DNA from 2 places in the Psychrobacillus sp. Z16_25 genome. Region 1 is predicted to be linked to the other one. Evidence: a T-box and tRNA genes for the amino acid it is inferred to sense, from the RefSeq annotation. Region 1 holds a T-box; the other holds one or more tRNA genes.

The links. The T-box of region 1 lies ahead of metG (methionine--tRNA ligase). A T-box ahead of a tRNA ligase gene usually reads a tRNA of that ligase, here a tRNA-Met.
Region 2: it has a tRNA-Met gene. The T-box ahead of metG (methionine--tRNA ligase) is inferred to sense a tRNA for this amino acid. The anticodon was not compared.

Annotation. Positions count from the first base shown of each region.
Region 1 is NZ_JBXEOV010000002.1:317,836-333,363, forward strand. Features, by position in the region: gene AC1VU3_RS04305 (ATP-binding protein) at 1-1,129, opposite strand, end outside; gene AC1VU3_RS04310 (hypothetical protein) at 1,356-1,697, shown strand; gene AC1VU3_RS04315 (hypothetical protein) at 1,787-2,368, opposite strand; gene AC1VU3_RS04320 (DUF2785 domain-containing protein) at 2,422-3,240, opposite strand; gene metG (methionine--tRNA ligase) at 3,260-4,942, opposite strand; T-box leader at 4,953-5,211, opposite strand; gene AC1VU3_RS04330 (citrate/2-methylcitrate synthase) at 5,274-6,341, opposite strand; gene AC1VU3_RS04335 (LysR family transcriptional regulator) at 6,442-7,323, shown strand; gene AC1VU3_RS04340 (VC0807 family protein) at 7,304-7,954, opposite strand; gene AC1VU3_RS04345 (sigma-70 family RNA polymerase sigma factor) at 8,401-9,339, shown strand; gene AC1VU3_RS04350 (YolD-like family protein) at 9,893-10,252, opposite strand; gene AC1VU3_RS04355 (M50 family metallopeptidase) at 10,353-11,408, opposite strand; gene AC1VU3_RS04360 (hypothetical protein) at 11,878-12,315, shown strand; gene AC1VU3_RS04365 (hypothetical protein) at 12,486-13,496, opposite strand; gene AC1VU3_RS04370 (hypothetical protein) at 13,506-14,456, opposite strand; gene AC1VU3_RS04375 (cell division protein FtsX) at 14,449-15,321, opposite strand; gene AC1VU3_RS04380 (cell division ATP-binding protein FtsE) at 15,287-15,528, opposite strand, start outside.
Region 2 is NZ_JBXEOV010000018.1:26,342-41,869, forward strand. Features, by position in the region: gene spoVT (stage V sporulation protein T) at 12-548, shown strand; gene AC1VU3_RS15015 (putative polysaccharide biosynthesis protein) at 778-2,388, shown strand; gene yabN (bifunctional methyltransferase/pyrophosphohydrolase YabN) at 2,402-3,862, shown strand; gene AC1VU3_RS15025 (RNA-binding S4 domain-containing protein) at 3,867-4,157, shown strand; gene yabP (sporulation protein YabP) at 4,271-4,573, shown strand; partial or broken gene yabQ (spore cortex biosynthesis protein YabQ) at 4,570-4,833, shown strand; gene AC1VU3_RS15040 (hypothetical protein) at 4,886-5,017, opposite strand; gene AC1VU3_RS15045 (FtsB family cell division protein) at 5,088-5,483, shown strand; gene AC1VU3_RS15050 (S1 domain-containing RNA-binding protein) at 5,611-6,042, shown strand; gene AC1VU3_RS15055 (DinB family protein) at 6,165-6,617, shown strand; gene AC1VU3_RS15060 (hypothetical protein) at 6,723-7,010, shown strand; tRNA gene AC1VU3_RS15065 (tRNA-Glu) at 7,672-7,743, opposite strand; tRNA gene AC1VU3_RS15070 (tRNA-Met) at 7,754-7,827, opposite strand; gene AC1VU3_RS15075 (SpoIIE family protein phosphatase) at 8,098-10,443, shown strand; gene tilS (tRNA lysidine(34) synthetase TilS) at 10,494-11,894, shown strand; gene hpt (hypoxanthine phosphoribosyltransferase) at 11,911-12,453, shown strand; gene ftsH (ATP-dependent zinc metalloprotease FtsH) at 12,553-14,544, shown strand; gene AC1VU3_RS15095 (type III pantothenate kinase) at 14,655-15,437, shown strand; gene hslO (Hsp33 family molecular chaperone HslO) at 15,438-15,528, shown strand, end outside.

The DNA.
Region 1 (15,528 bases):
GGCCTGTCCCCTCTTTTTTGTTTGAGTAATAGGGTTTACCTAGCTGATCTAGCTCTGCACGGTTCATTCCTACTCCTGTATCTGTTATAAGAATATGAATATGAGTTCCAGCTTCACAAACTTGGACAGAAAGAGTTCCGCCCCTATCACTCATCGCCTCGATACAGTTCTTCGTTAGATTTAGCAAGCATTGCTTCATCTGATTCTGATCGAACCTCTTTTTTAATGTATTGGTGAATTGGTAGTTGATTTCCACATTATTCATACTTGCGAAGGGCATAATGATATTGATCACATACTCCATCTCATCTTGTAAGTTGGAGTATACCATATTTGCTGACTGTGGCTTTGTAAACGCAAGATAGTCAGTTAGTATATTCTCTGCTCTTTTTAATTCCTCTAAGGAATAGTTAATATACTTCCTGTCCTCCGGGGTAATATTCTTGGAGACGCTTAGTAGCTGTAAGAACCCATTAGCTACAGTCAAAGGATTTCTTACTTCATGTGATACGCTAGCAGAAAGCTCATTCATTACATGAAGTCTTTCCATCCTTAAGTAGTTTTCTCTATTTTTAATATTAGAGCGTAGTTTTTCATTTAGAATAATTGTAATGTTAATCATTAACAGATTGGAAAAATAGATATACAAAGCTATTGTCCAGAACTCTTTGTTTAATTCTTCGAAAAACAACATTAGTGTGGATAAATAGCTTGTGACAATCCAAAATATCACAAGATTTGCCAAGAGGAGCCTTTCCTTTGTCGTGGAGCGGTTAAATCGTTTACTCAACCACGGAATAGTTAAGAATATGAGCGTAGAAAAAAGAAAGGATTGAATGATGCCTTCGCCACCTACGTAAAACCTAAATACGTTTAGGACAATATATAAAGGAAATGCCATTCGATATCCTCCGTAAAGTGCCACTATCGTAAACGGAACATACCGCAGGTCCACTATAAATCCAATTTCTAATTGAACCGGATAGACCATACATAATATTATCGCAAGCGAATGAAATATCACGGTGAATTTCGAATGATACTGTTTTTCATGGTGGTCAAAAAAGATGACAAAAAGAAGAACCGGTAATACTAAAAAAACAAGGTTTATGAAGAAAGTCTCTATCAAATTTGTTCTCCTTTCTGTCTTTCCTGCAATATTTAGAATGTGTAAATTATAACATACATGTAATTATTGTAATAAAGTTTTTTCAACCCTTTCATCATCTAGGTTCCTTTTCTTAACATTTGTTACATTTCCTCGTTTGCTATTGTCATGGGTTTAACCTGTAAGTCTAGAGGTATAAAAAGAGAGAGCAACAATACAGTGATGAATTTTGAATGGAGGAATATGAATGAAAAAGAAAATGTTCGCTTTACCAATCGTGCTAACTTCCGCGCTAATTTTAGGTGCTTGTGGTGACGATGAAGACGGTGATGTAAATGAAATAGAAGTGGAAGATCCAATGTTAGAGCAAGAGGATCCAAATGATACTGGTATTGATACGGAAGACAACGAGGGTATTGAAGAAAATGAAGACATCAATACAGAGGGAGACGGAGCAGCTGATGAACAAGGCGACACCGGTACTCCTGGAACAGACCCATCAAGCTCAACTGATACAGAGGATGGTACTGACGGTACTGACACTGAAGGTGGAGCAGACGGAACAAACACGGATGGCTCCGGATCTTAATAACTACTAATAAAGAATGAATTAGTTTCATTTTATACAAAAGAGGAGTCCCTAAATATTTTTAGGACTCCCCTTTTTGCTTAAAATTGTTATTTCCTGCTTTTTTTCTTCTGTACGAATAGAAAGCCTATGAAGATAAGTGATAATAGGATGGGTATATAGAGATAACGTGTAAAGGTTTTGCTTTCTTCCTCTAATGTTTCCTTGGATAAGGGTATTGCCACTTCTTCAGAAGGCTTTTCACCTGAACCGAGCTCGCCTATTATATCTGTTGCCTCGCTTAGCTGCTTGGTCATCGTACAATAGCCAGTAGATAAAGAATGCTCCTCTTGACTTGCAAATACTACGTATTCCCCGTCTTCTATAAATTCATATCCACAAGAGGCGCTGTCTCGGACAGAGCTTACAATTACCTGTGATTTTTCAATCCCTTTCCAGACTTCTGTTACTTGAAAAAGATATTGTATTTGGTCATCCGAGCTTATGCTGTGACCATTATTGTTCGAGTCTAGGCTGTCTAGTACTTTACCTAAAAAAACTACATCAGCTTGCTCCAGCTCTTCTTGAATGCTTCCAGGCTCCACACAGCTGCATGCCGAGGATGAAATGGGCATAAAAGTAAGCAGTATGGCGAAAATGCTGAATACAGCTAGATAGCGGAAGTACGGCATAAATGTTAGCCTCCTTTACCAATTAGACGAGCGATTCAGAAAATTCGTTTCATTTATTTATACACTTCTACATGAAAGCGATGCATGAGTGATAAGATGTCCTCTCTCCCAGCAGTACTTACTCCTTTATAAGAAAGTCGGAAGTATAAAGATTTAATAAAGGAACCAACATTTCTCCGGTATTTAAAATAAGTTAGTGAGAAGACCTCCACCTGATTTATACTTTCTATTAAGTCTTTTACCCAGTCAACAACATGCTCCTCTGATAAGCCCTTCTCCATCATCGCCTCTATCGCAAATATCAGCCTCTCATCCTCATCGTCTGTGTACACACTTTCTCGCAATAAGCAGCAAGCAATCGTATCCAAGCATTCCTGAAATAGCTCTTGCTTATAGGTTGGATGCTCTACTACCGCTGTTAACAGATCAGCTCCATGTGCAATGCTGTGAGCCCACCCCTTTCCCTCTACGTAGCCTCGTAGATCTTTTTCTTCTTTTAGATAGTGAACAGTTGCATAATATATGTCTTTCCATTCTGACGAAGAAAGAAATCCTCTTTCTTTATCCTTCATTAGAATAAGTACAATTACTAAAGATGAAAAGGATCTCGTAAATACAGAATCGGTATCCTTCTCTCCAAGCCTATATAATAAATGCCGCTCCCCTATACACTTTAAACCTATTTCCCTCAATTGCTCATTCGGAACATGGTCCCCTAATATTAGCTGACAAAACTTTTGATAGATAAGCTGATCTCTCAGTTCCGCATCAATTGACCCAATCTGTTCAAGCATTTCCTCTATTAATTGCGGAAGATTCTTTACCTGAGTAATATCTTCTGACATGTTTAGTAGCTTTGTTTTTAGTTCCATCTATTTTCCCCTATTCACTTTACTTTCTTGATTCTGCTTGCAATCTCGCAAGCTCTTCCTCTATAACTAGCGGGTCGATTCTTTGAAATAAAGGCTCCACTTTACCAAGAGACTGCGCTTCTATTTTTATCGGCTCCCAGCACCATTCCTTTATGGAAAGCATCTCTCTAATCCTTTCGCTGGAAAATGGTAAAAATGGAGAAAGGAGCTGTGCAGCATTTACAATGATAAAAGCCATTTCGGATAGTGTTTGTTTGCACTCACTAAGGTTCTCTTTTACAGATTTCCAAGGCTTCTCGTCATCAAACTGCTTGTTCCCTTGTCTTATATAGACAAAGATTGCTTCTAGCGCCGCTTTCATGCTTCCTTTTTTAATAAACTCCCCTACTTTGTTATATAGCTCCTCTGTTTCTTTTACCAGTCTCTCATCTACCGGTTCCTCCGGAATAACACCATCAAAGGATTTCTCTAAAAATTTGAACGTTCGATTGACAAGATTGCCATAAGCACCAAGCAGCTCCGCATTATGACTGTATATGAATTCTCTCCAAGAGAAGTCTGCATCTCTACTTTCCGGGGCATTGATGGTTAAAAAATAGCGAAGCGAATCAGGGTCATATTTTGTTAGTGCATAAGGGACCCATACAGCCCAATTTTGACTAGTAGAAAGCTTTCTTTTCTCAAGTGTTAAATATTCATTCGAAATAATATGGGTAGGTAAAGGCTTTTTCCCTGTCCCTAGCAAAATAGCTGGCCAAATCAACGTATGAAAGGGAATATTGTCCTTTCCATGTACGTAGTAAGAGGTTGTTGTTTCATTCCAGAAAGCTTTCTCATCTTGCTGTTGCAGACTTGCCCATTCCTTACTAGCAGAATAGTAGCCTGAAACTGCCTCAATCCACACATATACTTTTTTATCCTCATAACCCTTTACCGGAACGCTCACCCCGTTTGGTAAGTCTCTGGAGGCAGCCCGATCCTGCAGACCTTCTGAAAGATAGCGTTCGGTCAGTTGTACCGCATTGTCTCTCCATGCTCCTGTCGCCTTCGCTTGTGAGACATACTCCTCTAATTCCTCTTGAAAATCGCTTAGTGCCAGATAAAAATGCTCGGTTGTTTTGATGGTTGGCGGGTTCCCACATAACTTACAGATCCTGTTCTTCAAATCTAGTGGGTCTAAAATGGTTGAACAGCTATCGCACTGATCTCCTCTTGATTTACTGCCACAAACCGGACACTCTCCCTCGACATAACGATCTGGTAGGAACTGCTCGTCGTATTCACAATAGGTTTGCTCAATTTCTTTTTTATACAGCCAATTTTGTTTTAGTAATTCTAAGAAGAGAGATTGCACGGTCTCGTGATGATTTTGTGTGTCTGTCCTTGTATATAAATCATAGCTAAAACCTAATTGCTCGAAAGACTCTTGAAATTCCTCGTGATATCGATCGGCAATCTCTTTGACGGTGACTCCCTCTGTGTTTGCCCTAATTGCGATAGGTGTTCCATTGCAATCGGTCCCTGATACGTATAACACTTTCTCTCCCTTTAAACGATAGTATCTTGCTAGGATATCTCCAGGTAATAACGCTGCAATATGCCCTAAATGCAGGGAACCATTTGCATATGGCCATGCTCCTCCTATAAAAATGCTCATCAAACTCTCTCCTTTATTTTCAAAATAAAAAACCTCGCCCCATATCGAACTAATCGATAAGGACGAGGTTATAAACTCGTGGTACCACCTTTGTTTACAAATGACTTACATCATTTGCCTCTATAAGTACGAAGCTTCTATGCTTGATACTTTGACATGGATAACAAGTGTCAAATCTTGTCGTAGCCTACTAACCAGAGGTTTTCAGTACGAAGCTCCGAGATCATGTTCAAATGACTAGTTTGCTTCTTTTCCACCATCCGAAGCTCTCTTGAAAACATCCTCATTTTACTTTTCCTCTTCAACGCTATTATTTATAAAATTGTTACCATTATATCGAGAGAAAAAATAATAATCAAGTGAATTTTTTGAATTTTTATTTCATTTCTCCCACATAGATCGACTGCGGTCTAAATATCGTGTTATCACGGATTTGTTCTATTGCATGCGCCGTCCAACCAACCATGCGAGCAACACTAAAGGTCGGTGTAAACAATTCAGGCGGCATGTCAATGGAACGCATAATGGCTGCCGCATAATATTCCACATTCGTGTAAAGCTTGCGACCTGGCTTTAACTCAGCAAGTAGCTCGATAATTTCCTTTTCGGCAATCGTTGCAATATCCAACCATGCGTCTTGCCCTTGAAGCTCTATACATTTGTCTCTTAATAGAATGGAACGAGGATCCTCGGTTTTATAAATACGATGACCGAAGCCCATTATTTTTTCGCCGTTTTCTATCTTTTCTCTGACGATATCTCTGATTGTCGCTGGATTTTTGAATTCATTTAATAAAGCAATAACACCAGATGGTGCTCCACCATGAAGCGGTCCCTTCATTGTCCCTAGAGCGGAAGTAATCGCTGCCGTTAAATCGGATTCCGTAGAAATAGTCACTCGTGCTGCAAACGTCGATGCATTTAGACCATGTTCCATCGTAAGCTTTAAATATGTTTCTAATGCTTCTACTTGCACGTCTGTAGGTATTTCACCCGTTAGCATCCATAAATAATTAGCAGTATGGGATAGTTCGCCGTTCGGTTCAATAATTGGTTGGCCCTGCTGGTTTCTATAATGTCTTGCCACGATTACAGGAAGTGCAGCTGTTAACATGGCCGCTTGCTCCTCCAGGCTTTTTTCTTTAAATTCATCGTGAACAAATGCCGAAATTGCTGTTCTCATTGCATCCATTAGTGCAGTTTCTTTTGGTAGTAAGTCGATGATTTGCTCCACATGAGTTGGAAGCTTTCTATAGTCCTTCAATTGGTAATATTCCCCTGTGTTATCACCAGTCCATAGAAGCTGAGCAACCTTTTCAAAATTCCCCTCGTTTATTAGCTCCTCTACCTTTACGCCACGGTATCGAAGCTCCCCTCTTTCACCGTCTACGGAAGCGATCTGTGTGTGTACTGCTACTACATCTTTTAGTCCCTTTTGAAACATATGAACTCCTCCTTTTTTTATAGTTTAATATAAAAGATTGATAAAAAAAATTAAATATATATAATTGACTTAATTATTTTATTTAATCGAAGGTGATTGTATGGAGTATCAATGGTTAAAAACATTTTGTATAGCAGCAGAGACACTTAATTTTCGTAAGGCTGCAGAGATTTTGCTTATGTCTCAGCCGAGCGTAACTGTCCACATTAAGCTTTTGGAGGAGCACATCGGCATCCAGCTCTTTGAACGCAATAAAAACCGAGTAACCTTGACGGCCGAAGGAAAATTTTTTCTACAGGAAGCGAAACAACTAGTGCGTTCCACGGAAGCAAGCATCACAAAAGTCCAGGCATACGCCCAAGGCTTTCGAAGAAGATGGACGATTGCGATTACCCCACTGATGGCAGAAACGATCTTGCCTTATTTTCTTCGAACCTTTTTACAGAATCATCCCGACTTAGAGGTTAATATTCGTGTGGAAGAGTCCCATGTGATAGAGCATTTAGTGAATGAAGAGGAAGTAAATATCGGGATTGCATCCACTGACGCAACGTTCAAAAGTCTATACTCGACTCCTATTTATGAGGACCCGATTATTTTTCTCATGCCCTTTGATGGCTATGATGAAGAAACTGGGCCACCTATTGATGTGAAAGAGGTACTGCAAAACAATTATTTATTCACTCACCACCATCCTTCGTTTTGGGATAGCCTTCTTGTCAAGCTCCATCAGCATGTCCATGGACTTCGTACGATGAGGGTCACGCAGGCACATGTGACCAAGCGGTTTATCCAAGAGGGGCTTGGAGTATCCTTCCTTCCACATTCAATCGTCAGGAGAGAGCTTATAGAAGGAAAGATTATGCAGCCACACTTTGATTTATTCGAGCTTCCAACCGTTTCTTCCTATGTATTGGTCAAAAAGATGGGAAGCCTAGAAGAAGAATTTATCGAGCAAATTTCTAAGCATTATTTTGGCTGAGAACAGGAGCCGTTTCCTTTGATTTTGTTATGCTCTTTATTTCTTTTAAGACGGCCAAGTATAGGAAAAGCCCAACTATTCCGAAAGCCCAACCGACTAGCTGTCTATAAATCAAGAGTGAGGTATAAGCCTCTACTCCATATCGATTTAACATCCAGGCTTTCATGGCAGCCAAGGTGAGTCCACGTACTACAAATAAAACCGTGATCCACTGGAACCACTTGAAAATCTCTTTTCGGTAAAACAATTTTTTGCTTCCGCGACGGTCATATCCTTGGAGATAAGCGACATCCACAAAGAAATAGAGCGGAAGTGGCTTCTTTATCATCAGAGAAATGAGATATATACCACTGAACACGAGACCAAGATACAACTGATTCCAAAGCATTCTTTCAGCTGTGCCAGAGAGCAAGTCAACAATCGTGCCAATTAATAGGCTCGATAATATAAACAAACCAGTAACATTAAATTCCCTCTCTGTAATGAAACGAACGATAGTATAGATGAAACCCGGCACAGTAGATAAAAGCATCGCCCAATAATCACCTAATGCCTCCCTGCCGTTCGTCCAAATAAGATAAGGAAGAGCCACATAAAACACGATTTCTAGCACAATCATGTATTTTTTCATTTTCTTGCTCCCTTTAGTAAAGTATCGTTTCATACTTTACGGCACACCTCTAGAAAAGTTCCAGATATTTGAAAATGTTTTTTTAGGTCATATCTATAAGGTGTGGTTGATTTCCGTTCTGGCTGGACGCTTTCCTGGGAGCGCAGCTTCGGGACAATAGGATGTTGTTCAAGAAAACGTTGGCACATGATGTGCCATTTTTAGTTTTCCTTCCTTTTCGGATACTTACGAAATAATACATTTGCTTAGCGTATTGAAAAATGGGAAGTGATTGGCATAATCATCTATTTTTCTAAGACGTTCTTTTTACGTAATATGTATTAACAACCTCCATAATTTAGTCATCTTGCAATTGCTCGGAGTATCTTTAATTTTTTTTATTAAGCCGTATAATTTTTCTATTCTCAAACGTCTATTAATTGTAAGAACATTAGGAGGGGAACAATATGGAAACAAGTACTAACATTAACAAGACATTTGTAGATGAAGCTCGAAAAATAAGAGATGAATTTGAAGAAATAGTTTCGGGATACTCAACAGACCTGTGGAATTATTGTAAATATGTTACTGGTTCTCCTTGGGATGGTGAAGATCTTTATCAAGAGACTATGATAAAGTCCTTTGGTTTGCTACCACAACGGTGGAGTGAAATTACTAACAAAAAATACTTTCTCTTCAGAGTTGCAACAAACACTTGGCTTGACCAATGTAGAAAACTCAAACGTGAAATAGGAACATTAGATGAAGTACCTGAGCCAAAATTTGATTTTTCAGACCAACTATTATTGGAAGAAATTCTAATATCGTTGGAGTCAAATTTGACCATCAAACAAACAGCCGCATTTTTACTGATGGATATTTTCCAGTTTAGTGCAGATGAAGTAGCTGGGATTGTCCAAAGCACTCCAGGTGGTGTATATTCTTCTGTTCAACGCGCGAGAAGAAAAATAGAGTCTTTGGATTTTTCAAAATCAAAAACTAAGATAGTTTCTCAAAGTCATAACGTAATCATCCAGGCATACTTAGAAGCCTTTAATAATGGCAATTTAAATAGTATGTTAAGGTTATTTAGTGAACAAGCACAAAATGAAGCATTCTTTGGATTCCAGGAATTCTCTAAAGATGAAATGCTGAAAGGTTCTTTAAAATTTGGTTTGCCTGGTCATACAGCTCGTGAAATCATCCTTTGGGGCAAACCAGTTATTATTGTATTAACTTCTAATGACACTAGTGCTGAAATTCATGACATACAAACACAAGAAATTGAAAACGGAAAAATAGTTAGCCATAAAAGTTATTTCTTCAGAAAAGAATTTATTTTTGCTGCCGCTGATGAGCTTGGAATAAAGGCACAGCTAGTAAAACCACCTGTATTTTGGAGTTGAGTTTTTAGGGATGACAATTGTTGTCCCTTTTATTGTGTTTGTACCACTTCTCTCAACTTTCCTACTTCACAGTTTGGTTCTAGTGCGTCGTATTTTTATAGAAATTGAGTAACTACTTTTCGGTCTTTTTGAGTCACTCGTCGATATTCAACACTTCTATCTTTTTTACCGATGACCTTATCCCGGTATTCCGCTCTCCAACTCAGCGTCTGTAATTGGACCTTCAGGAGTGTAATCAATAGGAGTATCTGTTTTACTTCTATAATTGGTACTAAGGTATATGCATCACTAGTCAGTTTTTCTTGATATGTTATATTCTTTTTGAAATTTATTGCTCAAATTTTAATTTTAGTAGAAAACACTATTGGTTCGGAGCAGCGTCGATCACTCCTGTGGAAATAGCACGAGGGAGAGACTACAGGCTCGACCCGTGCCCACGGAAAGCATCCGACGCAGCAGAGAACCTAACACTTAAAAAATAAGAAAGCACCTATGATTTGTATCATAAGTGCTTCTCTTTCGATTTTTCCCACCTTCAGGCTCCCACAACAAGTCATTCCATTATCGTTGCGTCCACTATTTCATCCAGTGACAGTTTATAGCACCGGAAAGGGTCTTCTAATTCAATCGTTCTTTTTGCTACATCAATCCACTGAATGACTCCGCGATTGTAGAGAAATTCTCCTTCTCTCCATCGTTTCACCTTAATTTCCACGTTTCGCTTCATTGCTAGCTCTAGCTGCTCTTGAATAAATTCATAGTCAAATTCATTTAACTCTGGTCGAGGCTCCTTTTTGACTTCCTCTTGGTAATCCCTAAGCATCTTCACATGCTCCGGCAACATCATGGCCACCCATTTTTTTGATCCTCTATCTTTTATTTTAGATAAATCAAGTTGTTCCCATTCTTCCATGTTAGCCATCTCCATTACCTATCTTTTTTATTTATTATATACGAACAAACGTTCGTTATACAACTGGGAATTTATAGGTTTAGGAGAATGAATGAAAAAATTAAATGAATACTGGCTCCTTCGCTGCTTTAAAAATTTTATGAGTCAGCATTTCTTCAGCATAAAAGAAGCCAAATTGCTTTTTCCCTTTTTCTATTTCTGCATAAACCTCTTTGCGTTTAGCTTCCGCAGTCTTCTGATCACCAGTTAAATGAGCAATCATCCATTCACTGCGTTTATAGCTGACCGGTTCAATGGGACTTAGATATGTATGCAACACCTTGATTTCTTCTACATTTGGCTGATGAAGAAAGCAATCTACCTGTCTGATATGGGTGATGAATTGCATCGCTATCTTATTATCCTTACGAATTGGAATGGTTTTATACGCTTCAATCATGCGAGATGCACAATCATAATTTTCCATTACGATATAATAATAAAAGAGCAGATAACTATTCATAAGTGTATCCTCAGAGACAGCAGCTAGCTTCGTTTGTTCAATTAAGGAAGCTGACCAATCTGCTGGATGCTTTGGAGACATCATTTCTTTTAGCAGCAATATACTACCCAAAAATACTTCCGCTTCCTTACCACCTCTCCTGAGCTCTAACAGAACGCGTCCATCCGATTTCATGGCTCCTTTGAACGGAATGATAGTCACTGCAAAGATAGCCAAGTTTAAAATTCCCAAAAACTTTATATACGATTGATCAAGGATAAAACCAATAGATAACCCAATAATGGCAACAAGGAGAGAAGCAATTGGTCCACCTGCTGCAAACCATTGATGCTGCTTCATGATCCTATCAATATTTCCACTAATAGGTGCGCAGCTTGCGACACCACCAAACATTGCCCAGCTTTCGTTTGCTCTAACCTTTATCTTGTCAGTCTTCTCTATCAGAAAAGGCCCTGCTATTAAATAATGAAAACGGTATCCAGCCAAAACACCAAATAAGGCATGACCCACTTCATGAATAAAAAACGTTAGCATAGCTAATGTAACGAAAATAGCTAGCTCCAGCATCGTCTCCGCATAATCGGTAAATTGTAATGCGATCACCACAGCAAAAAAAATCAGTGTGACACCCATTGGACTTTTCCAGAATTTCATTACTCTATCTCCTCTACTATGTGCTGGTTATCTCAAGCACCCTTGAATTACTCACCTTCTAAATAGGAAAAGTAAACTTTGCAGATAATGCACTTTGATTAATATAAGTTTTACCCACTAAAACATCCCCATTTATTTGTATATTTTCACAACAATTATATCACGTTTAATGGTTTATCATTCATATTTTGGAAATGGATAATCTGGTCCTAACAGCAGGATCAATAGACTTTACATATAAACAAGAATCGTTATGATTCCCATAAAAAAACAGCATGGCACCAATGACCAGTGCAATGCTGTTTTCTCTATTTTTCTTTATTTAATCAGTCAATATATTATATGCAAATTTGATAAGAACAACAATCTTTTAGAAAACAGCCTTGCATTAAAATAAATCTGGATATTATGACTGAAGAAACCGTTACTATTTTGTCAGTCATTACGTCTTATAATTGAGGTGAAATTGATGAAAAGATTGTTTGTTTTAATACTTGCAATTGGACTTGTTTTAGTTGGTTGTAACCAAGAAGTAACGTTGAGTAATGATGAAAAAACCAATACAACGAAAGACAGAGTTTATAGCGTTCCTTGGGATGGCAGACCCATGATTGTTAAACAAAAAAACGTTAATGGGGATTACGAAAAAGTAAATGAAATAACTGATAGTATTGAAATAGAGAAAGTAATAGAAGCCTTGGGAAACGCGGACTGGCAAGAGAATATTCAAGTAGATATTGGCCCCCCAGATTATCGTTTTACTTGGAATTCATATAACCACGACGCATGGATAAATGAAGAGTCTCATAGAGTTGAACTTAAAATTGAAGGGCAATCAAATTATGGAACTTTATCTAGTGAATCTTCTAAAATTGTATTCGAAATCTTGACTGGCAAAGAACTTTAATTGGCAATAACCCGGGTGACTTATTCAACTAACCGGAGCTTTCTTTTAAAAAAAGAGAGCAAAACTCATGAGCTTGGAGATAATTTCTCCAGCTCATGAGTTTTGTGCATTTGTTTTCTATGATACAACATGAGTAATTTTCCATTTAGAATGCCAAGTTTCTCTTTCCTTTATCTGCGTGCTCGTTTGTTTTTATTTTGGAAAATCTTCACGATAGCTATAATGAGAGAAAGGACAGCAATTCCAATAACAATCAGCTTCAATTTACCAGTATCTTGCCCTTCAGGTTTAGTGGCTTTTTGCTGTTCTACACTAGTTAAGGCCTGCTCTATTTGTTGGTTTTCTTCACCGCTTGATTCATTGGCTAATAGATTGTTTTCTTGCTGTTCCTGTAACGTGTACGGCTCATCACCAACGACAACAAGCTGTAGAGCCATTGATGCACCAGGCTCTCCGTTTTCACTTTCTACCTTTTCCTGAGTATGTTTCCCCGCATAATCATTTACAGCATTCGGTCCAAAATAAGACTCGGAAATTGTCTGTCCTACCCAAACGGCTGGATCTCCACTTTCAGCAATCGCCCTCGGATGCATGCCCATTTCATAAACTTCCCCATCAATTGTCAACGTATATATATTCGCCGTACTACCGGTTTCTGTTGATTTTTGTACACGCTCGACCGCTTCCACTTTTCCTGTCGGCCCCTTGGTATAGCCAGACATTTGCAATAAAGTCTGTCCGTTAATGTCCGTATGTATGTGTTTAGCAACAAATGCCGCAAAATCATCACGTGTCAATGTTTCTGTCGGATTAGGTATGTCCAATTGATTCTGGAAAAAAGCTTCATTTACCAATTGATACGTGGCATCCCCTTCGGTAGTGGAAACTATCTGCTGTTCTAGTGCTTGTTGTGCCAGCTGTGCGGATGTGACGCCATCAATCCCATGATATTTGGCTGCCCATGCCGCTAAATCCTGTGCGGTTAATGTCTTTTGGGGCTGGTAATCGAGGCTTTCATCTAAACTAGAGACGATTCCTAAAGAAGATAGCACTACAATATCGTTTGCATTTTTACTTAAGCTTAGATCACTAAAGGCATTATTTTTATTCAAAACATGTGCAGACGCAGTTGTTGTAAAGAAAAAGCACATGAAAAGACATAGTACAATTCTTTTCTTCATGATAACCTCCTATTTTGTAGTAAGCTGCAAGCTACCGTTTCTTTGGATTACATAAGGCTCAGTTATCCCATCCATTGTTTTCAATGTCTCATAATTGATAGAAAAGCTCGGCAGCTCAACTAACAACTCCTCCGGTAAAAAGAAGCCGTTATAAAAGCCTGCTTCTATGTCAAACTCTGCTGCAGTACCCTCTTCATTTTGCAGAATTTGTCCGAGGATCAATACATGAGCATATTCAAGTTCGTACTCTACGTAAATATGGTCATGTCGAAAATAATATCGTGCATTACTGTGTTCATTGAGCCATTCTTCGGATAGATGAAATGAACCGGTTGGGCTTTTGCTAACCCAATCTAGTAAATTTTCCTCTATTGTGTCTGTATCTTTTTGGAAATCTGCAATAATTTCGTCTTCCACTTCCGCAGTCCAATCAATATCCAAATAGTTCGCAATGGTTTCAAGCTCCAATCCGGCTGTTTCTGCCAAAAAGTCTTCCCTAGCCTGTAAATTCTTTTCAATAGCCTGTAGCAATTGCTCATGTCCTTTTAACGTGTTTTGACTGCTAAGCAATTGCTCATATTGCAGATAAAGTTCGTTCAACTGTTCTGCATACGTAAGAATTTTTTGTTCCATTACCCATTGGCTGCCCATAATATCCACAATATCTGAACCTTGCTGCATCAATGCCAGCCATGTATCCAAGCCCTTTTCCGAGTAAAACTGCAGCTGCTCGACAGCGACTTGCTGATCTTCTTTAAAAGCTGTTTCTGCTTGCTTTACTTGGGGTTCCAATTTTTCAATCTCTTCGCGTGTTTGGTCCATCTCCTGGTGCAGCTTCGAAACCGTCGAATCATCGTATACAATTCCCAAGAAGTTCGCAAAAGCACCTGTTAAATGGGCATAAGCCGGTAATGCAACGGCACCTGCTAAAAGCAATACGAGTCCCATTTTTTTATACATAGCGGATCATCTTTCTTGTTGAAAAGTAGCTTGCTGCCATTCCCAATGCAGCACCCATTACCAATTGAATGACACAAACAAGGATTACTTGATTGGTGTCTAACTGCCCCAAATAAGGAATTGCTGCTTGAATTGGTTTAAAAATAAATCCATATAATCCACAAATAAATACGATGGCTAACAAGGCACCAAAGAAACCTAATAATATGCCTTCCAGTAAGAACTGCATACGAACGATTTTCGGGTCCATCCCTAAAAATAGCTTTATTTTCAGCTCTTGAGCTCGTTGATATAATGCAAGGCGGAATGAACTATAGACCATTAAAAATGCGACAGCAACAAATAGCGCAATTGCTAACGTACCGTATAATTCAATTTTTTTTATCCATGTTGATAATATTTGAGCCATTTGCTGCGGGTAAATAACTTTTACGATACCGTCCACTTGTGCTAAATTTTGCTGAAGGGATTCGACATAATCTTGATCACTCACTTGAAACTTGACGGCATCTGTCATACTCCCATCTGTAAAGGCATGCAATAAGTGCTCTCTGCCTTCGAAGATGAAGGATATATGATCGAGCATTTGCTCACCTGTCTCGATTTCTACGTTTTTGGCATAGGATTGCTCCGATAAAATTTTAGCAACCCCCTCAGCCATTCCATCTTCTACGTATACTTTCATCGCTAGCTGTGATTCTACATAGTCAATCGCCTCGTCAACGTATGCCCTCACCAATAAAACACTTCCCACTAGGCAAAGCGCAATAAAAAGAAGCGTGACAGAGGCACTTACACTTCCTCTGTTGCGCTTGATTCCTAGTTTTACATCATCTAGCATGTAGATAATCTGATGTTTGTTCACTTATATCACCGTCTTCCATCACCCAAATGGTTTCCCCGTGTTGGAGTAATTGCTCTGCGTGCGTAACGACTAGTACTGCAATTTTCTCTTCCAAATGCAATTCATACAATAATTCCATTATTTCCATTGCTGTTTGCTGGTCTAAATTCCCTGTTGGCTCGTCTGCTAATAACAGCTTCGGTTTATTTAACAATGCACGCACAATTG
Region 2 (15,528 bases), on a different contig from region 1:
GCACACATTACATGAAAGCAACAGGAATTGTACGTCGTATTGATGATTTAGGTAGAGTAGTTATTCCAAAAGAAATTCGTCGAACTCTTCGTATTCGTGAAGGAGATCCACTGGAAATTTTCACTGACAGAGAGGGAGAGGTAATTCTCAAGAAATACTCCCCGATTAATGAACTTGGAGATTTTGCAAAGGAATATGCAGAAACGTTATACGAGACCCTAGGTACTCCAGTATTAATTAGTGACAGAGATGAAATGATCGCTGCAGCTGGACTTTCCAAAAAGGATTATTTAAAACGTCGAATTAGTCCAGAAGTAGAGGAAATCATAACGGGCCGTAACGTCATTGTAGAAAAGCATGAGAACTCTGTAGAATGGATACCAGGGGTAACGGAAACTGTAAAGTCCTATTGTATTGCTCCTATTATTGCTGCAGGAGATCCTATTGGTGCTATTTTAATCTTCTCTAAAGTGCATTTTATTGGCGAAGCTGAATTAAAGGCTATAGAAACTGCGGCTAACTTTTTAGCAAAACAAATGGAAAATTAATCATCACATTTCAATTAAAGCTTATTTTCCATAGCCTTCCTCTTTCATTGAGGAAGGTTTTTTGTATTTCCGCTTTCCGGTCCCTCGAGTCAAATGTGGCACGACTGCGGTGGCTGGAGAACAGCCTCCTCGCCGTACCCCATTTGCTGGTCGTGGCAGACATAGGCGCTTACGCTTTTCTTGTATTGATGTATAATAATGCTATTGATGGAGAAGAAGGGGTAATACTATGAGTAGTGAATGGAATATGAAGTCCTACATGAAGGGAGCTGCGCTTCTAACAATAGCGGCTATTATCGTAAAACTGCTGAGTGCGGTTTACAGGGTTCCCTTTCAAAACTTGGTTGGTGATGAAGGTTTCTATATCTATCAACAGGTGTATCCCTTCATTGCGATTATTACGACTTGGACTTCATATGGTTTTGCAGTAGCTTTATCGAAAATTCTCTCTGATTATGCTGCTGTAGGGAAAGAAAATGCTTTAGATCAAGTAAAGAAAATAGCATTTTTCTATATAGGATTCATTTCCCTCGTTTTCTTTTTTATTTTATATTTCGGAGCAGAATTTATTGCGGATGCAATGGGAGATCGTCAGCTAGCGCAATTATTACATTCGGGCTCATTCGTCATTTTATTAATGCCTTTTTTAGCTGTACTGAAGGGAAGCTTTCAGGCAGAGGGTCAGATGGCACCGGTTGCATATGCCCAGATAATTGAGCAGGCTGTACGGGTCTCTGTCATTTTAATTGGTGCCTGGATTGTTGTATCCACTAGCTTTGATTTGTATAAAGCAGGGAGTACTGCTATGTATGGGGCTGTTGTAGGAGAACTAGCTGGTATTTTATTTTTAGCTGTGCTCTATTGGAAGGTCATGAATCGGAAGGAATATAAATCTTCCTCGAGGCTTGTTGATAAATGGCGGGTTGTGAAAGAGTTAACTGCCATCAGTATTAGCGCAAGTATAAGCTCTATGCTCTTTCTGTTGCTACAGCTTGTCGATTCTTTTACTGTCTTTCAGCTTTTATTGGACAGTGGGGTAGAGAAGCTTGCAGCGATGGAAATCAAGGGAATTTACGACCGAGGACAGCCATTGGTACAGCTTGGTATTGTGATAGCTTCCACTCTATCTTTAGCAATCGTTCCTTTGGTTGCTCATCGAATGAATAGCAACAAGGGAAGGAGCGCTGTTCCTTTTATGCAGTTAACTTACCGAGTGGCATGCACATTTGGTGTGGCAGCAGCTCTTGGTTTGATTGTAGTAATGCCTTTTGTAAACGAAATGCTGTTCCAAACAAAGGCGGAGTCTGTTACTTTAATGGTATTTTCCATCCAAATTATTTGGATGTCCTTTATTTTAACCCTTATGGCGATGCTACAGGGAAGTGGAATAGTAAAACTCCCAACCTTTTTGCTGTTAATGGGTGTGATTTTAAAATGGATCGGCAATATTACACTGGTGCCTAGCTATGGAATACTCGGAGCTGCTATTTCTGGTAACATAAGCTTAGTTGTTGTGTTTTTATTAATGCTTCTTTATGTGAAAAAAAGCTGGAAGATGACATTTGCACCAATAAAGTTTTATCTTGGAATACTTATATCCTCGCTTGCCATGGTAGTCGTAGTGGTTGGGTATACAAATTTAGCTGAATCTCTTCTATTCGCTTGGCTAGAAGGCCGTATGCAATCGGTTCTCATCTCACTGACGGCGGTGTTTCTTGGAGCGGTAACCTTTTTATATGTGCTAGCAAAGAGAAGAGTGATTGCAGAAAAAGAGTGGTACCTGCTTCCATTTGGGAAAAGAATGGCAGCGATTCAATTATGGTTAAATAAACAAAAATAAGGTTGTGAAGCTTATGAACAAAATAGTAGTGATTGGATTGGGAGCAAGTGATCTAGAGCAGCTTCCACTAGGGATATATAAAAAGCTTCTGCAAGCAGAAAATTTATATGTTCGAACGGAGCAGCATCCTGTTCTTCAAGAACTGAAGGCTGAAGGAGTAACATGGAAGAGCTTCGATACTCTATATGAAAAAAACGACCGTTTTGAAGATGTCTATTCGGCGATTGTGGAGGAGTTATTACAGCTATCCAATGAAAATACAATTATCTATGCCGTACCTGGTCACCCTTTAGTAGCGGAACAGACAGTACAGCTATTGATAGAGGCAGAAAAGGATGGAAGAGTGCAGCTTGAAATCGAAGGTGGGCAAAGCTTTTTAGACCCTATCTTTAATGCGTTGCGCATCGATCCTATCGAAGGTTTTCAATTACTAGATGGAACTAGTCTTCATCGTGACGACTTACATATGAATGCCCATTTGTTAATAGGACAAGTATACGATTCCTTTAGTGCATCAGAGGTAAAGCTCACACTGATGGAAAAATATCCAGATGATTATGAGGTCACCTTAGTGACAGCTGCTGGTTCCACCCAGGAAAAGCTGCAGAAGGTGCCATTATATGAAATAGATCGGGTCATGACTCTAGATAATTTAACCACCTTGTATGTACCTCCAGTAAAGGAAATGGAAAATCGAATAAAGGAGTGGCAAACTTTTCGAGAGATTATTGCTACTTTAAGAGGGCCAGACGGTTGTCCATGGGATAAGGAGCAAACTCATAGCTCCTTAAAGAAATATGCTATAGAAGAAGTATATGAGCTACTCCAGGCGATTGATGAAGAAGATGATGATCACCTTGTCGAAGAACTAGGAGACGTATTGCTGCAGGTATTTTTGCATGCTCAAATAGGGGAAGACGAGGGTTACTTTAGTATGGAGGACGTCTTGGCCTCCGTTGCTGAAAAGATGATTAGAAGGCATCCACATGTCTTTGGAGATGTGAAGGTTGAAAATACAGAGGATGTGTCACGTAATTGGCAGGAGATTAAGGAGAACGAGCAAAGTGTCAGTAGCGACTCTATATTGGATGGAGATTGGAGAGCAGACTCCTCCTTGTTAACTTCCTTTAATTATCAAAAGCGTGCAGCAAAATTTGGATTTGATTGGCCAGAGGTTTCAGAGGCTTGGAAGAAGTTTGAGGAAGAGCTAGCTGAATGGAAGGAAGAGTTAAAAGGAGGATCGAAAGAGACGCAAACCGATGAATTAGGAGACGTCCTCTTCACGATTGTGAATCTTGCAAGATTCTATGGTCTGTCGCCAGAGCTAGCAATGATGCAGGCAAATAATAAATTTAAAAGAAGGTTCCAATATATTGAGAAAAGAGTAGCAGAAGGTAGGGGAGAATTTTCTCTTTATAGCCTAGAGGAGCTCGATGAGTTTTGGAACGAAGCAAAAAAGTTAGAGAGGTTGTGAGACGATGAGATTAGATAAGTTTTTAAAGGTATCTAGGTTAATTAAGCGAAGAACGTTAGCAAAGGAAGTAGCAGATCAAGGAAGAGTGACGATCAATGGGAAAGTAGCTAAGGCAAGCTCAACGGTGAAACCAGGAGACGAGCTTTCTATCCGGTTTGGGCAAAAGGTTGTAACGGCGCAGGTTAATGAAGTAAAAGAGAATGCGAAGAAAGAAGATGCGGCTAAGATGTTTACTATCTTGAAAGAAGAGCGCCTTGAAAAAATAGAGCCTGAGTTTATTGACGATGAAGACTAAAGCATATATTCTCTTCTCTCTAAAATAAAAGTTAAGAAAAAAAGCATGAGATTTAGTCATGCTTTCTTTTTTTTATGCATAGAATCTATTAGGACAAGGAGAGGAGAGAGGATATGCAATATCAAGCAGAAAATCAAACAATCACAATTCCAACGGGGGACCACTTAATTTCGCTAAGAAATCGAAAGAGAATGGACCTAACATCTGTCAAAGCAATTGAAAGATTTGATCAACAAGAATTTTTCGTTCGCACATCTCAAGGCACCCTTCATATTAAAGGGGAAGATTTGAAGATTGTCCATCTGGATGTAGACAAAGGTCTACTGACATTAGAAGGTATCGTCCAGGCAATACAATACGCAGATGAGCAAAGCATAGACGGTGCTAGAGGATTACTTCATAAGTTATTCGGATGACGCTTTCCTTACAGTTTTTTAGTTTGTTACTAATGATGATTAGTGGAGTCATCGTAGGAGCCATCATAGAGGGATTGCGTTTTGTTATGCATAGTGCGCCAAGACGCTCCTTCTTTTATAAATATCGTATCTACATCGAGATAGTAGCCTGGATCGTCCTTGGTCTGGGAACCTTTTATATTCTTTACACAGTTAGAGATGGTATTTGGCGAATATATGATCCGCTTGCCCAATTGCTAGGAATTCTCTTATATGAACAAGTATTTCAGCCCGTTTTTCGCTTTGCTGGACGAGTTTGTTTACGCTTCATAATTAGGCCTTTATGGATTCTATTAAAGCTACTAACTGGGTTAGTTCTAAAATTTGTACAACTTCTTTTAAAATTTCTGCGGTTTTTACTGTCACCAATTGTTTATATTTATAAAAATACATTGCATTTGGCACTACAGAATTTCCTAAAAAAACGATATAATAAGAAAAGTAGAATTCCTAAAGTAGAATAGGAGAGTGAGACATGAGGCAGGAGCGATATAAAGCACCAACTGAACAACATATTACATCTATTAATACAGACTACGTGCGTTCTGTCCAACGTCGTGAAACTCAAAATAAGTCTCGTAAAATAAGACTTATTAGACGCCTAGTTGCTTTTAGTATTTTTTCTATGCTGCTTATAGGTTTCCTAGTGTCTGCACTGGTAAACAGCAAGCAAACTTTAGCAGAAAAGCAACTACAAAAGGAAGAAGTTGCAGTGGAGCTTGAAAGAGTTCAAGAAGAGCAGGAAATGCTTAAAATGCAAATTTCCAAGCTTAATGATGATGAATACATTGGAAAACTTCTTAGAAAAGAATATTTTCTATCCGAAGAGGGAGAAATCATCTTTTCCTTACCTGAGGATAGTGACAAATAATGAAAAATTTGTAGTCAAAAAGAGTGTCTTGTTGACACTCTTTTTTTGTTAGCTATAATAAAAGATAAGAATGTGTATACTACTCGTTCTAAGAGTCGCTTAAATTTTAAGGAGGAGCATTTTTTTTATGTCAATTGAAGTAGGCAGCAAGGTACAAGGTAAAGTAACAGGAATCACTAACTTTGGAGCATTCGTCGAGCTACCAGGAGGCTCAACAGGTCTTGTTCACATTAGTGAAGTTGCAGATAACTATGTGAAGGATATTAATGATCATTTAAAAGTTGGCGATATGGTCGAAGTGAAAGTGATGAATGTTGAAGCGGATGGCAAAATCGGCTTATCTATTCGTAAAGCAAAGCCACAAGCAGAGAGACCGGAGAGACCAGAACGTCCACAGCGTCCACGCAACAACAACCGCCCGAACGACCGTGATCGTCCGAGCAAAGAGAATTTTGAGCAAAAAATGGCGAAGTTCCTAAAGGATAGTGAAGATCGTTTGTCTACGTTAAAGCGTGCAACAGAATCTAAGCGCGGCGGACGTGGCGCAAAAAGAGGATAATACGCTGTCTGTTTTATCGGTAGAAAAAATGTTTAATAGATGAAGAACTAGAGGTGCACAGCTTAGCTGGGCACCTCTTTTTATAACTAAAAGAATTTATTTTCAAAACTGGGGGTAGGGGATTGAGAAAAGTAGAGATTTTAAGGGAGCATCAACGTTACGTGGAATGGCTAGATTCTTTGCAAAGTTATTCGGAAGAGGAAGGAAGAAAACCTTACAGGGAGGGTAAATGGTCACCAAAGGAAATAATTATGCATTTAGCAGAATGGGATCGTTTTACGCTAGAGAATCGATTACCAAGAATGAAGGAGGGAGAAATACATGAAAGGTATCCTGATTTCCAAGAGTTTAATGCAAAGGCCGCTGCCTCAGCGAATAAACAAACATTTAAAGAAACCATTGCTCATGCAAAAGAGCAACGCACTAAGATTATGGAGCAACTACAAAAAATAGATGAAACGGAATGGGAAAAAATCTTTTACATCGGAGAACGCCCTATGTCTATCCGTCAGTATTTCACAGATTTTATCGAGCATGACTTACACCATAAGGTTCAGATTTCAGGTTATCTGTAAATGAGGAGTCTGAGAGGCTGGAATAAAGCCTATTCCTAAATTCTATAATGAGAAGTTTTCGGCCGAATTGCTAATGCCTATCAGGCTTATGATAAGCATGAAAGAATGAAAAAAATCATTCAATTAGTAGAGAAGAACTTAGAGCCGTATCGTGGAAGATTGTTTGAAGGCTTGTCGTTAATAAAGAGGAGAAAAAAGAATATGAGGCTGGACAAATCGAATGAGTTTATTTTACGATCAAATAATCAGAGGATTGGGAATGGAAAGATTATGTCCTTTTTAAAATTTCTTGACCAAAATTTATTTTTAATAGGTAATTTTATTGGTTCGAAGCAGCGTCGGCGACTCCTGTGGGAGCAGGTGGTAGGAGAGCCAGCACAACCGCACGCGTAAGCGTTGGGTGCTGGCTTGTTACGCCCCCACGGAAAGCGTCCGACGCAGCGGAGAACCTAAATCTCAAAAATTAAGAAAGTACGTATTATTCTAATTGTATAATGAATCACACGTGCTTCCACAGTCTACTCTGTAAGCGTACTTGCAATAAAATTCCTTCTGCTCGACAGGTATTTCCATTAAAATCATCTAACATTCAGTTACAAAATACTGTTTCATGCGGATATCTTCCATTGACCAAGGAATTGGTCCCTTCGACAATAAACCCTCAGCTTTTTTTGAATGTCCTTAAGAATTCTTTCATCTTTTAAAATTACTCCTTCAAAAAACATTCTAGAGAGGGTGGACTTTGTTCGATGCCAGTCCGAAGCGAAGAAACTCTTATAGAATGCTAGATTATACATTTCAATCAGCCAATTTTAAATGTGAAGAGATTCCCTATAGGCATAGGGAATAGATGAATCAAAGATAAAGATATCGAAATCTAACGTAGAATTAGATTTGCCTCTTACGACACTAACAGCCAGAAGCACAGCCTGACATAATGGAAAATGACGTTTAACAAATTGGAACGCTGCTGTATGAGCTTCAGACCTTTGCAGTTATTCCTTTAAAAATAGATAAAAAAATAGCAGCTACAAAGTAGCTGCTATTTGTAAGATGACCCCTACGGGATTCGAACCCGTGTTACCGCCGTGAAAGGGCGGTGTCTTAACCGCTTGACCAAGGGGCCGTATATATAATGGCGGCAGAGGGGATCGAACCCCCGACCTTACGGGTATGAACCGTACGCTCTAGCCAGCTGAGCTACGCCGCCGTTCTCTTAACAACAAATATCATATTACAAGCGATTGGACAAAGTGTCAATACTTTTTTTAAAACTAAATAGTTCGACTTTTGAAGGGGTAAATAGTTCCCCCTCGACTTGTTTAGAGAAAAATTATTAGAACCTTACAAAGCCCTTTTTTTCTAGCCAATCTAGTCGAAAAGTTTTTAAGGAGGAATATCAGGAAGTGACATTCTTCTCGTAATAGCGAAGGTATACTTCGAACAAGAGTTGAATAGGAGGTATACCCAATTGAAAACAATGTATGAACAGGAACAAAAAAAGTTTTATTTCTGGCGCAGCTTCATAGAAGGGATAAAAGCAAGGAAGATCACGCTGTTGTTTACCGTAATATTCTTTTTATTAACATTCTTTGGAGCACAGGTGGTTTTGTTTGAGGCAACAGTTCCCTTTTTCTTACCCATTTGGGCACTTGTTCATCTTAGATTCCCACGCTATATCCCTTGGACAATAGCTGGGGCTGTACTAGGAAGCTTAACGTTAGGCATAGGACAACTTACTATACATGCACTACAAGCACTCCTTTTTAAGTTTCAAGGGAAAAGGATTATAAGAAAAATACCGGTTCCGTTATTTGTTTTCTTGGATATTATACTTGTTCAGCTGATCTGGCAGCTTATCTCCTATGGGGGTGAGGTACCAGTATCCATCTGGCTATCCATTGGATATGAGGGGATACTAAGCCTATTTATGACGCTGTTTTTGTTTCAGCTCTTTCTGCCTTTACCAGAGCTTCTTCACCGTAAGTGGACAAACGAAAGAATGGGAGCAGCTTTACTAATCGGAGCACTAATACTAACAGGGATGTCATCATTAATAGTTGGTTATGTATCGATTCCATTAATCATTGCACATCTCGTTATCGTAATAGCAGCAGCTGTAGGAGGAGCTCAGTTGTCTACAGTGGTAGCAGTCCTAGCAGGTAGTATTTTAAGTATTTCAACGCTCAGCTTTAGCGGCATGATTGCTGTATACGCGGTAACAGGGTTTTTCGCTGGCCTGCACAGGAGATTCGGACGGCTATGGCAGGCTTTTAGCATGCTTGGCGTCACCTTTTTCTTTATTTTATATGATCAAACCTTGCCTCTAGATAGTGTTTATATAGGGTCTCTTGTAGCGGCCTCTTTACTTTTCTTTATGATACCGTCCCAGTGGATTAGCGATTTAAAGAACCATTTATATCCTGACGCAACTCATGTTCTTTTACGGAGACAAAAATGGATGACAGAGAAGGTACACCATCAATTACAAGAGTTTCAGTATTTTGTTGATTTTATCACTGGTTTTATTACACAAAAATTCGAGAAAAAAGGGGGGACCTTAGAACAGCCAGAACTTTTACATGTCTGTCAGTCATGCTTTCATTATGAAAAATGCTGGGGGGAAAAATCTAATGGAATTCCAAACCTAATAAAACAGTGGGAGGAGCAGCCGAATAAGACAAGGATCCATTTAGAAATTAAACTTCAAAATAAATGTGTGAAGCCAAGTGTGATTATACAGGAGCTTAAAGAAAGAGAGGCTAAGAAACAGCTGCAGCTGGAGATGCAGCATGGTAAGAAAATGTTTGCTTTAAAACTGAGAGATATGGGACAGCATATGAGTGAGCTGATGAACAATTTAGAAAGTGGGGTTTCTCTATATACATCTCATGAAGAAGAACTAAAACAAAAGCTTCAGCAGTGCAATGTCGATTTTTTTCAGATAGATGTGCTAAGTATTGAAAAAGGACAAATGGAAATTGTATGCTGCCTACCTGTAGAGGCACGAGGAAAGATGTTAGGAGAAAGAATGATTCTTCCTATTCTTTATGAATTGTGGAAGGAGCCATTTGAAATTATTTCGGAAAGAGAGTTGCAGCAACCTTACAATCATATACAAATGACCTTTAAGTCATCTGTTCGTTTTCAAGTAACACATGATGTTTATACATCCTCTAGCAGAAATACAATCTATTCAGGAGATGCTCATGCTGTTTTTCAATTGCATCCAGGTTTACTAGCAGTTATTTTATCTGACGGAATGGGTAATAATATAGAGGCACATAGAGAAAGTAGAAGAGTCATGCAGTTTATGCGTGAATGCTTAAACAAAAAAATGGATCCAGAAACAACGATGCATACGCTACATTACATGATGAGTCTACAGGATGAAACGGATAGCTATGCAACAGTAGATTTAGCCTTAATTGATTTGCAAAAGGGAGAGCTTTGGTCTTGGAAGGCCGGCAGTATGTCTACGTATTTGATAAGAGGGAAGGATATGCGTAAAATTGAAAGCAAGCATGTCCCATTTGGATTTTTACCAACCATTTCTATAGAGGCAAGAAAAGTAGATATAAAGGATGGAGATATTTTACTTATGCTTTCGGATGGCGTGTTTTCTTCTAAAACAACAATTGAAAAACAGGAGCAATATTACCGAAAAATATTGCAAGACCCAACCATTAATGCAGAGCGATTTGTGAAGATTTTAGAAGAAACCTATTCGTTGCCGGGTGATGACCGGACTGTTATTTTTATGCAAGTGAAACACGCTGTTCCTGAATGGTCTATATTTTCACCAAGAGAGGCGGCTAGATACTAAGAAAAATGCTACAATAATCTAAAGGATGTTGAAAGAGAGAGGGTGAGAAGATGCACCAATTCGTCCGAAAGGTGAAACAATATATTGACAAGCACCAGCTGATTGAAAAGGGAGAGCGTCTTCTTATCGCCTGCTCTGGTGGGGCTGACTCTGTAGCTGCAGTTCTCGTAATGAAAGAGTTGGCGAGCGTTTATGAATGCGAGCTAGGAATTGCTCATACAGACCATCGATTAAGAGGAAAAGAGTCTGCAGAGGATATGGACTTTGTATTAAAATTAGGAGAAAAATTACGTATTCCTGTTCATGCAACCACACTTCAAGTACCAGAGCGAATTGAAGCTGAAGGTGGAAATGTTCAACTGATCTGTAGGGAGGAAAGATACTCTTTTTTTGAACAAGTAGTAAGGAACCATGACTATCATAAACTCATTTTCGGCCATCATGGAGACGACCAAACGGAAACAGTATTAATGACAGTGATCAGAGGATCTTTAAGTAATGCAATTACTGGAATCCCCAATATGCGTCCATTTTCAACAGGTCAGATTATTCGCCCGCTTCTTAATGTGACGAAGAAGGAGATTATGGAGTATTTAAATGAATGCAACGTAGGCTATCGACATGACCCTAGTAATGATAAGCATACATACACACGCAACCGTATCAGACATCGAATCGTCCCTTTATTGGAAGAAGAAAATCCGAATATCAATGAGGCGATCCGTACCTTGGTAGAAAAACAACAACAAGATGATGATTTTCTGTGGCAGCTTGCAAAGGATAAGTTTGAACAGCTTGTGACAGTTGAGAGTGAAGGGGTCTTCTCACTCAATACTAGCACATTTTCGAAGATTCCCCTTGCTTTACAAAGGAGATTGATTCTACTACTATTAGAGTATCTATATAAAAACTCCGACATACTACTTAATGACCGTCTGATTGAATCTATTTTAGCAGCCTGCAATGAACAGGAGGGCCATGCTGTTTTACATTTGCCCAACGGTTTCTTCCTCATTCGTCATTACCAAGTAGTTCAATTTACCTCTTCTAATCCACAAAATGCTTTTAAGTTAAGAGAACAAATTTTTCTAGAAGAGAACAAATGGACTAATTGTGGTGCTGGATTTTCTATCTATTTAACACGGAATATAGGTGAAGTACAATTCTCAGATGAAAAATGGTTTGTTCATGTAGAAAAAGACATGCTTCCCCTTAAGATTAGACAAAAGAAAAATGGAGACCGCATACAAATAAAAGGAATGCGCGCCTCCAAAAAAATTTCACGTCTATTTATAGATGAAAAGGTCCCATTAGAGGAACGGCTAGTATGGCCACTGCTAGTGACTGCCAAAGATGATATAATAGCAGTAATCGGCATACGTTACGGAGTACAATTTTCGAAGCAAGGCAGTTCGCAAAATTATGTATTATACATAAGGCGAAATCAATAATTTAGGGGGACCAATCATGCTAGAGAAGGACATTCTAGAAGTATTAATAACAGAGGAGCAAATTCAAGAAAAGACGAATGAGCTTGGTGCGTTATTGTCAGCAGATTATGCAGACAAGTTCCCACTTGCAATAGGAATCTTAAAGGGTGCAATGCCTTTTATGTCCGATTTAATGAAGCGAGTAGATGCTTATATTGAAATGGATTACATGGATGTATCGAGCTACGGAAATGCGACAGTTTCTTCTGGAGAAGTAAAAATTGTCAAAGACTTAAACACTAGTGTGGAAGGCAGAGACATTCTTATTATTGAAGATATCATTGATAGTGGGATGACTTTAAGCTATCTAGTGGATCTTTTAAAGTATCGTAAAGCAAAATCCATTAAAATCGTGACCCTATTGGATAAGCCTTCTGGTAGAAAAGTAGACTTGGAAGCAGATTATGTTGGTTTTGAAGTGCCAGATGCGTTTGTTGTAGGTTACGGATTAGATTACGCAGAAAAATATAGAAATTTACCATACGTTGGTGTGCTGAAAAAAGAAGTGTATTCTTTTTAGTATAAGTATCCAAGTTTAGAGGCTTTTTGTTGTACGCCCAAAATTTCGTATGATAAGATAATCAGTAGTTTTTCTGTTTACCTTGTGAGGAGGCTAGGAATGAATCGAGCATTGCGCTACGCCATATTGTATTTACTGATATTTTTTGTGATTGTTGGTATATTCGCTACGTTTAATAATAGCAATCAACCAACTAAAGATATTCGTTACGACGAATTCATCACAGCTCTTGAAAAAGGAGAGGTAACAAGCTTCTCTATGCAACCTGAACAAGGTGTTTACTTTGTTGAAGGGAAAATGAAGGGCTATGAAGAGGGAGAGACGTTTTTAACAAAGCTTCCTTATAATAGTGAAAATTTACAAGAAAAGATACGTTCATTAGCAGCGGCTCAAGCGATAGAAGTAGAAGTTATTGAACAATCCAAAACGAGTGGATGGGTTCAATTCTTTACTGGCTTATTACCCTTCTTAATTATCATTATTTTGTTCTTCTTCTTATTAAGTCAATCACAGGGCGGTGGAAACCGTGTGATGAACTTTGGTAAGAGTAAGGCAAAATTATATGATAACGAGAAGAAAAAGGCCAAATTTGCAGATGTTGCTGGGGCAGATGAAGAAAAAGCAGAGCTTGTAGAGGTTGTAGATTTCTTAAAAGACCCTCGTAAATTTGTAGAAATTGGTGCACGTATCCCTAAGGGTATCCTTTTAGTAGGTCCACCGGGAACCGGTAAAACCTTACTTGCACGTGCTGTTGCCGGTGAAGCCGGCGTACCTTTCTTCTCAATTAGTGGTTCTGATTTCGTAGAAATGTTTGTTGGTGTAGGGGCTTCCCGTGTACGTGACTTATTTGAAAATGCGAAAAAGAACGCTCCGTGTATCATATTTATTGACGAGATCGACGCAGTTGGTCGCCAACGTGGTGCAGGTCTTGGTGGCGGACACGATGAGCGTGAGCAAACACTTAACCAGTTACTAGTTGAGATGGACGGCTTTGGTGCTAATGAAGGTATTATCATTATCGCTGCGACAAACAGACCGGACATTCTAGACCCAGCATTATTGCGTCCTGGACGTTTCGACCGTCAAATCACAGTAGGTCGCCCGGATGTAAAAGGTCGTGAAGCTGTACTTAAAGTACACGCACGTAACAAGCCTTTAGATGATACTGTAGATTTAAAAGCAATAGCTTCTCGTACTCCAGGCTTTTCTGGTGCAGACCTAGAGAATCTTTTAAACGAAGCGGCATTGGTTGCTGCTAGAAGAAATAAAAAGAAAATTGATATGTCTGACATTGATGAAGCAACAGACCGAGTTATTGCAGGTCCTGCAAAATCAACGAAGGTTATATCAGAAAAAGAACGTAAAATCGTTGCCTTCCATGAAGCAGGTCACGTAGTAATCGGTTTAACCTTAGATGATGCAGAAGTCGTTCACAAGGTAACAATCGTTCCTCGTGGTCAGGCTGGCGGTTATGCAGTAATGCTTCCAAAAGAAGATCGTTACTTTATGACAAAGCCAGAGCTTTTGGATAAAGTCGCTGGTCTATTAGGAGGACGTGTGGCTGAGGACATCGTGTTTGGGGAAGTATCTACAGGTGCCCATAATGACTTCCAGCGCGCAACAAGCATCGTAAGAAGCATGGTAACGGAATACGGCATGAGTGATAAATTAGGTCCAATGCAATTTGGTCAATCTCAAGGTGGTAACGTTTTCTTAGGCCGTGACTTCAACTCCGAGCAAAATTACTCCGATAAGATTGCTTACGAAATTGATCAAGAAATGCAAACAATGATTAAAGAACAATATGAACGAACAAAACAAATTCTAACAGAAAAACGTGATTTGCTAGACCTTATCGCGAATACACTCTTAGAAGTAGAGACATTAGATGCTGCTCAGATTCTTCATTTAAAGGATCATGGTACGCTTCCTGAGCGAAACTATGGCCAAAACACTGAAGAAACAACTGAGGATGCAACCGAAATCACTTCGGATGCAGTAGGAGCTCCAAATGATCCGACAATTGGAGACTTACCAAGCGAAGACGGTTCTAATGATCCAGATTCACCAATTCAGGAAGAACGTCGATAATAATAGGAAAGCTGATTGCTCTCGTATGTGCACGAGGCAATCGGCTTTTTTCTTATATAGAAAATATGGTATGATGTTTTGGAAAAACTAGAAAAGTGAGGATATGCTCCATGATTCTCGTTTTAGATATCGGAAATTCAAATATTGTGTTAGGAGTCTTTCAAGATGAGCAGCTCATCCATCACTGGCGCATAGAAACAGATCGTCGTAAGACAGAAGATGAATACGGCATGCAGGTAAAAGCACTATTTTCACATGTTCATATATCATTCGATCAAATTGAGGGAATCATTATTTCATCTGTTGTGCCACCCATTATGTTTTCCCTTGAATCCATGTGTAAAAAATATTTTGGAATAAAACCACTAATAGTGGGGCCAGGTGTGAAAACTGGACTAAATATAAAATACGAAAACCCACGAGAAGTCGGGGCTGATCGTATTGTAAATGCTGTTGCAGCTATTCATGAGTATGGTTCTCCTCTTATTATTGTAGATTTTGGTACTGCCACAACGTATTGCTTTATTAACGAAAAGGCAGAATACATGGGGGGAGCAATTGCTCCAGGGATAGGTATTGCTACAGAAGCGCTATTTACTAAGGCAAGCAAGCTTCCGCGTATTGAGCTTGCGACGCCAGAGCATGTAGTAGGAAAAAATACAATAGCTGCAATGCAATCTGGTATTGTTTTTGGGTATGTAGGTCAGGTTGAGGGTATAGTAAATCGTATGAAAAAGGTAGCGAAGAAAAGGCCTACTGTTATAAGTACTGGAGGTATGGCATCTCTTATCGCAAGTGAAACTGCGGTTGTAGATATCATCGACCCGTACCTGACTTTAAAGGGCTTACATTTAATATATAAACGAAACTTAGATGAAAGAGGTAATAAATAGATGAATGATTATTTAGTAAGAGCATTAGCTTTTGATGGAAGTGTCCGTGCATTTGCCGTTCGTACCACAGAGACAATTGGGGAGGCGCAGC